DNA from 2 places in the Mycobacterium seoulense genome. Region 1 is predicted to be linked to the other one. Evidence: predicted binding sites of a transcription regulator. Region 1 holds the regulator's gene; the other holds the start of a gene.

Region 1 (3,285 bases):
AGGTCGCGATCGACCCCACCGCGGCCATCAACATGGCGTGGCGAGCGGCCGGCGGCCCCAATGGGCCGTTGGGGGTCAAGAAGGGCGCGCAATATCCGATCGGCGGCGACGGGATCGCCCAGGACTTCGCCAACGGAAAGGTGTACTTCAGCCCGGCCACCGGCGCCAACGCCGTCGAAAGCAACATCCTGGCCAAGTACGAGTCGCTGGGCGGACCCGCCGGCAGCGACCTGGGTTTCCCCACCGCCACCGAGTCCGACGGCGGCATCCCGTCCAGCCGCGTCGTCACCTTCTCCGGCGCCGACAAGCCGGTGATCTTCTGGACTTCGGAGCACGGCGCGTTCGTGGTGCGCGGGGCCATGAAGGCGGCGTGGGACAAGCTCCGCGGGCCGGCCGGCAAGCTGGGCGCTCCCGTCGGCGACCAGGCCGTCGACGGCGACGTCGTCTCCCAGCAGTTCGCCGGCGGCAAGATCTCCTGGAACCGGGCGAAGAACACGTTCAGCACGGAGCCGGCCAACCTCGCGCCGCTGCTCTCCGGCCTGCAGGTGTCGGGCCAGAACCAGCCGAGCAATTCGGCGACGCCCGCCCATCCCAAGAAGTTCACGTGGCAGTCGTGGTGGCTGCTGGCCGTCATTCCGGTGGTCGTGCTGATCGTCCTGGCGGGGCTGCTGGCCTTCGGATGGCGTCGGCGTCGTGCCGCGCAGGAGGGTGCCGGCTACGAGCCGCACCCCGACCTCGCCGGCGGCTACGACGCCGTGGGCGACCAGCATTGGGGGCACGAGGACGTCACCACCGAACAGTTCGGCCACCAGCCGGGAGCCCCCGAAGCCGAGGCCGCCGGGCGGGTCAGCTGGCGGCGCGGCGGCGCGGACGAGGGTCCATTCGCGGGCGAGCAGGAGGACCCCGACGCGGTGGACACCGACTCCTTCTCCGTCGTCACGCCTGCGGACCTGTCGGAGGCCGGCTACCCCGAAACCGAAGCCGAATACGGCGAAGCCGAATACGGCGAAGCCGAATACGCCGAACCTGAACGCGGCGAAGCCGAATACGGCGAGTCCGAATACGCCGATGCGAATTACGCCGACGCCGACTATGCCGGCGCCGAGTACGCCGGCGATGAGCATGAGCCCGCCTACCGCGACACCGACCACGCCGACGACGAATACCTGGAGGCCGAGGAAGTCGCGGTGCCGCACGCGCCCGCGGACGCCGGATTCGACGGCGGTGCAGCCGATGCCGCCCCACCCGAGGCCGAGTACCCGGACGTCGCGGTACCGCACGTCCCCGCGGACATTGCCGAGGCCGAGGCCGCCGCTCCGGAGGCCGTCGCGCCGGCGGTCGTCGCATCCGAGCAGCGCGGCGGGCGGCACGCGGCCGCGGACGACGAAGACAGCGCGGGGGCCGGCCCGGCCGGGCGCCCGACCATCCACCTGCCGCTCGACGATCCCTACCAGGCGCCCGACGGATACCCGATCAAGGCGAGCGCCCGCTTCGGGCTGTACTACACGCCGGGCAGCGAGCTCTATCACGACACGCTCGCCGAAATCTGGCTGTCCAGTGAGGAAGTGGCGCAGGCCAACGGCTTCGTCAAGGCGGACTGAGCCGGGCGGAACCGCGCGACGGGGCTAGACCTTGCGGATCACCGTGACGACCTTGCCGAGCACGGTCGCGTCATTGCCGGGAATGGGGTCGAACGCGGGGTTGTGCGGCATCAGCCACACCTGACCGCCCGCCCGCTTGAACGTCTTCACGGTGGCTTCCCCGTCGATCATGGCCGCGACGATGTCGCCGTTGTCGGCGACGTTCTGCTGTCGCACCACCACCCAGTCGCCGTCGCAGATCGCCGCCTCGACCATGGAGTCGCCGACGACTTTGAGCAGGAACAGCGTGCCCTCGCCGACCAGCTCGCGCGGCAGCGGGAAAACGTCCTCGACGGCTTCCTCGGCGAGGATGGGGCCGCCGGCCGCGATGCGCCCCAGGACCGGGACGAATATCGGCTCCGGCAGGGCGTCCGACCCGGCGACATCGGTGGCCGGCGCCGCCGCGCCGTCATCGGCGCCGCGGACGTCGACCGCCCGTGGGCGGTTCGGGTCGCGACGCAGGTATCCCTTGCGTTCCAGCGTGCGCAGTTGATGAGCCACCGACGATGTCGACGTCAGGCCCACCGCGTCGCCGATCTCCCGGATGCTCGGCGGGTAGCCACGGCTGGTGACCGACGCGCGAATGACGTTCAAGATGGTGCGTTGCCGTTCGGTCAGTGATGAATCGACGGCGTGCAGTCGACCGCCCGCGCCGGCCGATGAGGTGTCGTTGCTGTCGCTCATGGCACTGAATGTAGCCCCACAGCGCCCAAGAATCAAACATGTGTTCGACTAGCGTGTCGCGGTGGCGGACGGGGGATGGAATCGCCCATCGACATCGTTAATCACAAAGGTGTAACTCTTCGGTGGATCGGGTATTTCAGCCGCATGTCAGCTCTGGCGGCCACGGACTTGTCGGTGGCGTGGTCTAGCGTTCGACTCGTGCGACACGCTTCGCTCACATGTTCGGATATCGAACACACGAGCGATACAGTCGAACAGCTGAGCGAATTTAGTTGACCGGAGGAACGCAGATGACAACCATCCACACGCTGGCGCCGCGCGCCGGCAGCCCCCGGCGTCCGGTCAACGGACCGGTCCAGGGCCTTGGCTACGGCCGGGACGTGCTGGCCCGCTCGCGCCGCCCCGTCCCCTCACGACCGGCCGGCGCGCCCATGCGCTACCACCGCACCGGCGTCGCGATGTCGGCCGCGCCCCACCGCAAGCGCCCCGTCACGGTGGCCACCACCGTCTGGCTGGCGCTGGCCGCCGGTGCGATCACCCTGTGGCTGGGCCTCGTCGGCAACGTCGGTCAGGTGCTCAACGGCGACTCCGGGAGTTCGGCCGCGCACGTGCCCGACCGGCTGGCCGTCGTGCGGGTCGAGGCGGGGGAGTCGCTGCAGGACGTCGCGCACCGGGTGGCGCCCGACGCGCCGGCCCGCCAGGTGGCCGACCGGATCCGCGAGCTCAACGACATGAACTCGCCGAGTGTGCTCGCCGGTCAGACCCTGATCGCCCCGGTCGGCTGACGACCGCCGTGCCGGACCGCTTACCGGCCGCGTATGCGCGGGCGGGTAACCGCACGGGTACGCTCGAAGTGCTGCGGTACCTGGTAGTCGGCACAGCGAAGGAGCGGTCATGCATTGCCCGTTCTGCCGTCATCCCGATTCCCGGGTGATCGACTCGAGGGAAACCGATGAGGGGC
Region 2 (3,285 bases), 670 kb from region 1:
GGGGCCGCCTTCGCGCACCGCGTCGGCCAGGGCGACCAGGTCGTCCTCATCCGGATGATGGGTGGGCAGCGGACCGGCGTGGCGCACGAGATCCCACCCACGGGGCGCGGTGATCCGGCCGGCGTGGCCGACGCACAGGTCCCACGAGTGCGGCTCCCGCGCGGTCGCGAGTGGCCCCACCACGGCCGTCGAGTCCGAGTAGACGAACGTCAAGGTCGCCACGGCGTAGTGCGGACACCCGGGCCGGCAACAGCGACGGGGAACGTTCACGCCGAAAGGCTATCGTGCACAAACGCCGCTGAAGCGCCGGACACGCGCAACCGGCCGGCCCCCGATGTTCAACCGTTACCATCGGCGCGTGGGCGATTCGCGCAGCTCCCCGCGGAGGGATCGGTCCCAGGGCCGGTTCGCTTCCCGTCGGTCCGCCCGGCGGGGCCGCGACGTGCGCGGCCCACTGCTGCCGCCGACGGTCCCCGGGTGGCGCAGCCGGGCCGAGCGGTTCGACATGGCGGTGCTGGAGGCCTACGAACCCATCGAGCGGCACTGGCAGTCGCGCCTCGCCGAGCTCGACGTGGCGGTCGATGAGATTCCCCGCATCGCGGCCAAGGATCCCGACAGCGTGCAGTGGCCGCCGGAGGTCATCGCCGACGGGCCGATCCCGCTCGCGCGCCTGATCCCGGCCGGCGTCGACGTCCGCGGCAACGCCACGCGGGCGCGAATTGTGTTGTTCCGCAAGCCGATCGAGCGACGGGCCAAGGACACCGTCGAACTCGGTGATTTGCTGCACGAAATCTTGGTGGCCCAGGTGGCCATCTACCTCGATGTCGAGCCTTCGGTCATCGACCCGACGATCGAGGACGAATAGCGCTGGCGCGTTGGCGCCTTCGGCGCGTTAGATGATGCCGCGCTTGAGGCGGCGGCGCTCGCGCTCGGACAGGCCGCCCCAGATGCCGAAGCGCTCGTCGTGCTCGAGGGCGTACTCCAGGCACTCGTGGCGTACCTCGCACCCGAGGCAGATCTTCTTCGCCTCACGGGTGGAGCCACCCTTCTCCGGGAAGAAGGCCTCGGGATCGGTTTGGGCACACAGCGCCCGGTCCTGCCATTGGTCGGCGACAGGCGCCAGCATCGGCTCGGGCTCGAATGCGACTGGCGCATCGGGAACCACGGTCAGGTGCGGCCGAACGGGTCGGACCGGCGCTGAGCCGATAGGGGTGTGCGGCGTGCTCGCCATGACTCCTCGAAGATGTTCGTAAGACATACGGTCGTCCGCCTCCTCAGTTTCATTGAGAGAGTGAGTGGTTCCCACTTTTCTGATGTGTACAGACAATTCGAACAAGTGATCGAATCTCGGTCTGCGACACCGGAACCGGCCGGCCAACCGGGAAATGACACTGTTGTGATTAGACACGGGTTGACCAGCCGGGTCAAGCACTTCGGCGCATTTCCATACCATCTCGTGACCGAATTACGGCGTTTCCGTTGTTTTGCGCATTCGGCGTGTCGATCACACCGCCCACGATTAGGCTTAAGGGCCGCGTAACGGGCCCGCCACCGCACGGTCGTCGGGCAGTACTGTCGTCCACGTGAAGGTCACCGTTCTGGTCGGTGGGGTTGGCGGCGCCCGCTTCCTGCTGGGGGTTCAACAGCTGCTCGGGCTGGGGCAGTTCGAAACGCAACGGCACCCAGACGCGGGACCCGGCAACCACGAACTTAGCGCGATCGTCAACATCGGCGACGACGCCTGGATTCACGGACTGCGGGTCTGCCCGGATTTGGACACCTGCATGTACACCTTAGGTGGAGGGGTAGACCCGGAGCGAGGGTGGGGTCACCGCGACGAAACCTGGCACGCCAAAGAGGAATTGGCGCGCTACGGCGTGCAGCCGGACTGGTTCGGCCTCGGCGACCGGGATATCGCCACCCACCTGGTGCGCACCCAGATGCTGGGCGCCGGCTACCCGCTGTCGCAGATCACCACGGCGCTGTGCGATCGCTGGCAACCCGGCGCCCGGTTGCTGCCGGCCAGTGACGACCGCTGCGAGACGCACGTGGTGATCACCGATCCCGACGACGGCACCCGGCGGGCGATCCACTTCCAGGAGTGGTGGGTGCGCTACCGGGCCGGCGTGCCCACGCACAGCTTCGCCTTCATCGGCGCCGAAAAGGCCACCGCCACAAGTGAAGCTGTCGCGGCCATCGCCGACGCGGACGTCATCCTGCTGGCGCCGTCCAACCCGGTGGTGAGCGTCGGCGCCATCCTGGCCGTCCCCGGGATCCGCGCCGCGTTGCGCTCGGCGACCGCCCCGGTGGTCGGCTATTCCCCCATCATCGGCGGAAAACCCTTGCGCGGCATGGCCGATGCCTGCCTGTCGGTGATCGGGGTGGAATCCACCGCGGAGGCGGTCGGCCGGCACTACGGCGCGCGCGGCGGCACCGGGATCCTGGATTGCTGGCTGGTGCACGAAGGCGACCACGCCGACATCGACGGCGTGGCGGTGACCGCCGTGCCCCTGTTGATGACCGACCCGAAGGCCACGGCCGAGATGGTCCGCGCCGGGCTCGAGCTCGCGGGCGTGCACCCGTGACGGAACACGGCTCGGCGGCGGCGATCGAGATCCTGCCCGTCCCCGGGCTTCCCGAATTCCGGCCCGGCGACGACCTGGCCGCGGCGCTGGCCGCGGCCGCGCCCTGGCTGCGCGACGGCGACGTGGTGGTGGTGACCAGCAAGGTGGTGTCCAAGTGCGAGGGCCGGCTGGTGCCTGCGCCGCAGGACGCCGAGGAGCGCGACCAACTCCGGCGCAAGCTGGTCGACGCCGAGGCGGTGCGGGTGCTGGCGCGCAAGGGCCGCACCCTGATCACCGAGAACCGCATCGGCCTGATCCAGGCCGCCGCGGGCGTGGACGGATCCAACGTGGGCCGCGACGAGCTGGCGCTGCTGCCGGTCGACCCGGACGCCAGCGCCGCGGCGCTGCGCGCCGGGCTGGCAGAGCACCTCGGCGTCGACGTCGCGGTGGTCGTCACCGACACGATGGGCCGCGCCTGGCGCAACGGCCAGATCGACGCCGCGGTTGGCTCGTCGGGTCTGGCTGTGCTGCACGGCTATTCGGGGACCGTCGACCGGCACGGCAACGAGCTGGTGGTCACCGAGATCGCGGTCGCCGACGAGGTGGCGGCGGCGGCCGATCTGGTGAAGGGCAAGCTGACCGCCATGCCGGTGGCGGTGGTGCGCGGCCTGGCTGTGGCCGACGACGGCTCGACGGCGCGGCAGCTGCTGCGGCCCGGCGA

Evidence for each region. Region 1 encodes LexA, which represses DNA repair genes until DNA is damaged. Its sites were predicted from a motif close to CGAACANNTGTTCG; they were not measured.
Region 2: the regulator LexA is predicted to act here: its motif matches at 1,330-1,343, upstream of cofD (2-phospho-L-lactate transferase).

The regions. Positions count from the first base shown of each region.
Region 1 is NZ_AP022582.1:609,188-612,472, forward strand. It holds gene G6N37_RS03015 (LGFP repeat-containing protein) at 1-1,601, shown strand, start outside; gene lexA (transcriptional repressor LexA) at 1,626-2,324, opposite strand; gene G6N37_RS03025 (LysM peptidoglycan-binding domain-containing protein) at 2,615-3,109, shown strand; gene nrdR (transcriptional regulator NrdR) at 3,219-3,285, shown strand, end outside.
Region 2 is NZ_AP022582.1:5,467,498-5,470,782, reverse strand. It holds gene G6N37_RS25495 (DUF3499 domain-containing protein) at 1-270, opposite strand, end outside; gene G6N37_RS25490 (metallopeptidase family protein) at 443-865, shown strand; gene G6N37_RS25485 (WhiB family transcriptional regulator) at 893-1,231, opposite strand; gene cofD (2-phospho-L-lactate transferase) at 1,584-2,585, shown strand; gene G6N37_RS25475 (coenzyme F420-0:L-glutamate ligase) at 2,582-3,285, shown strand, end outside.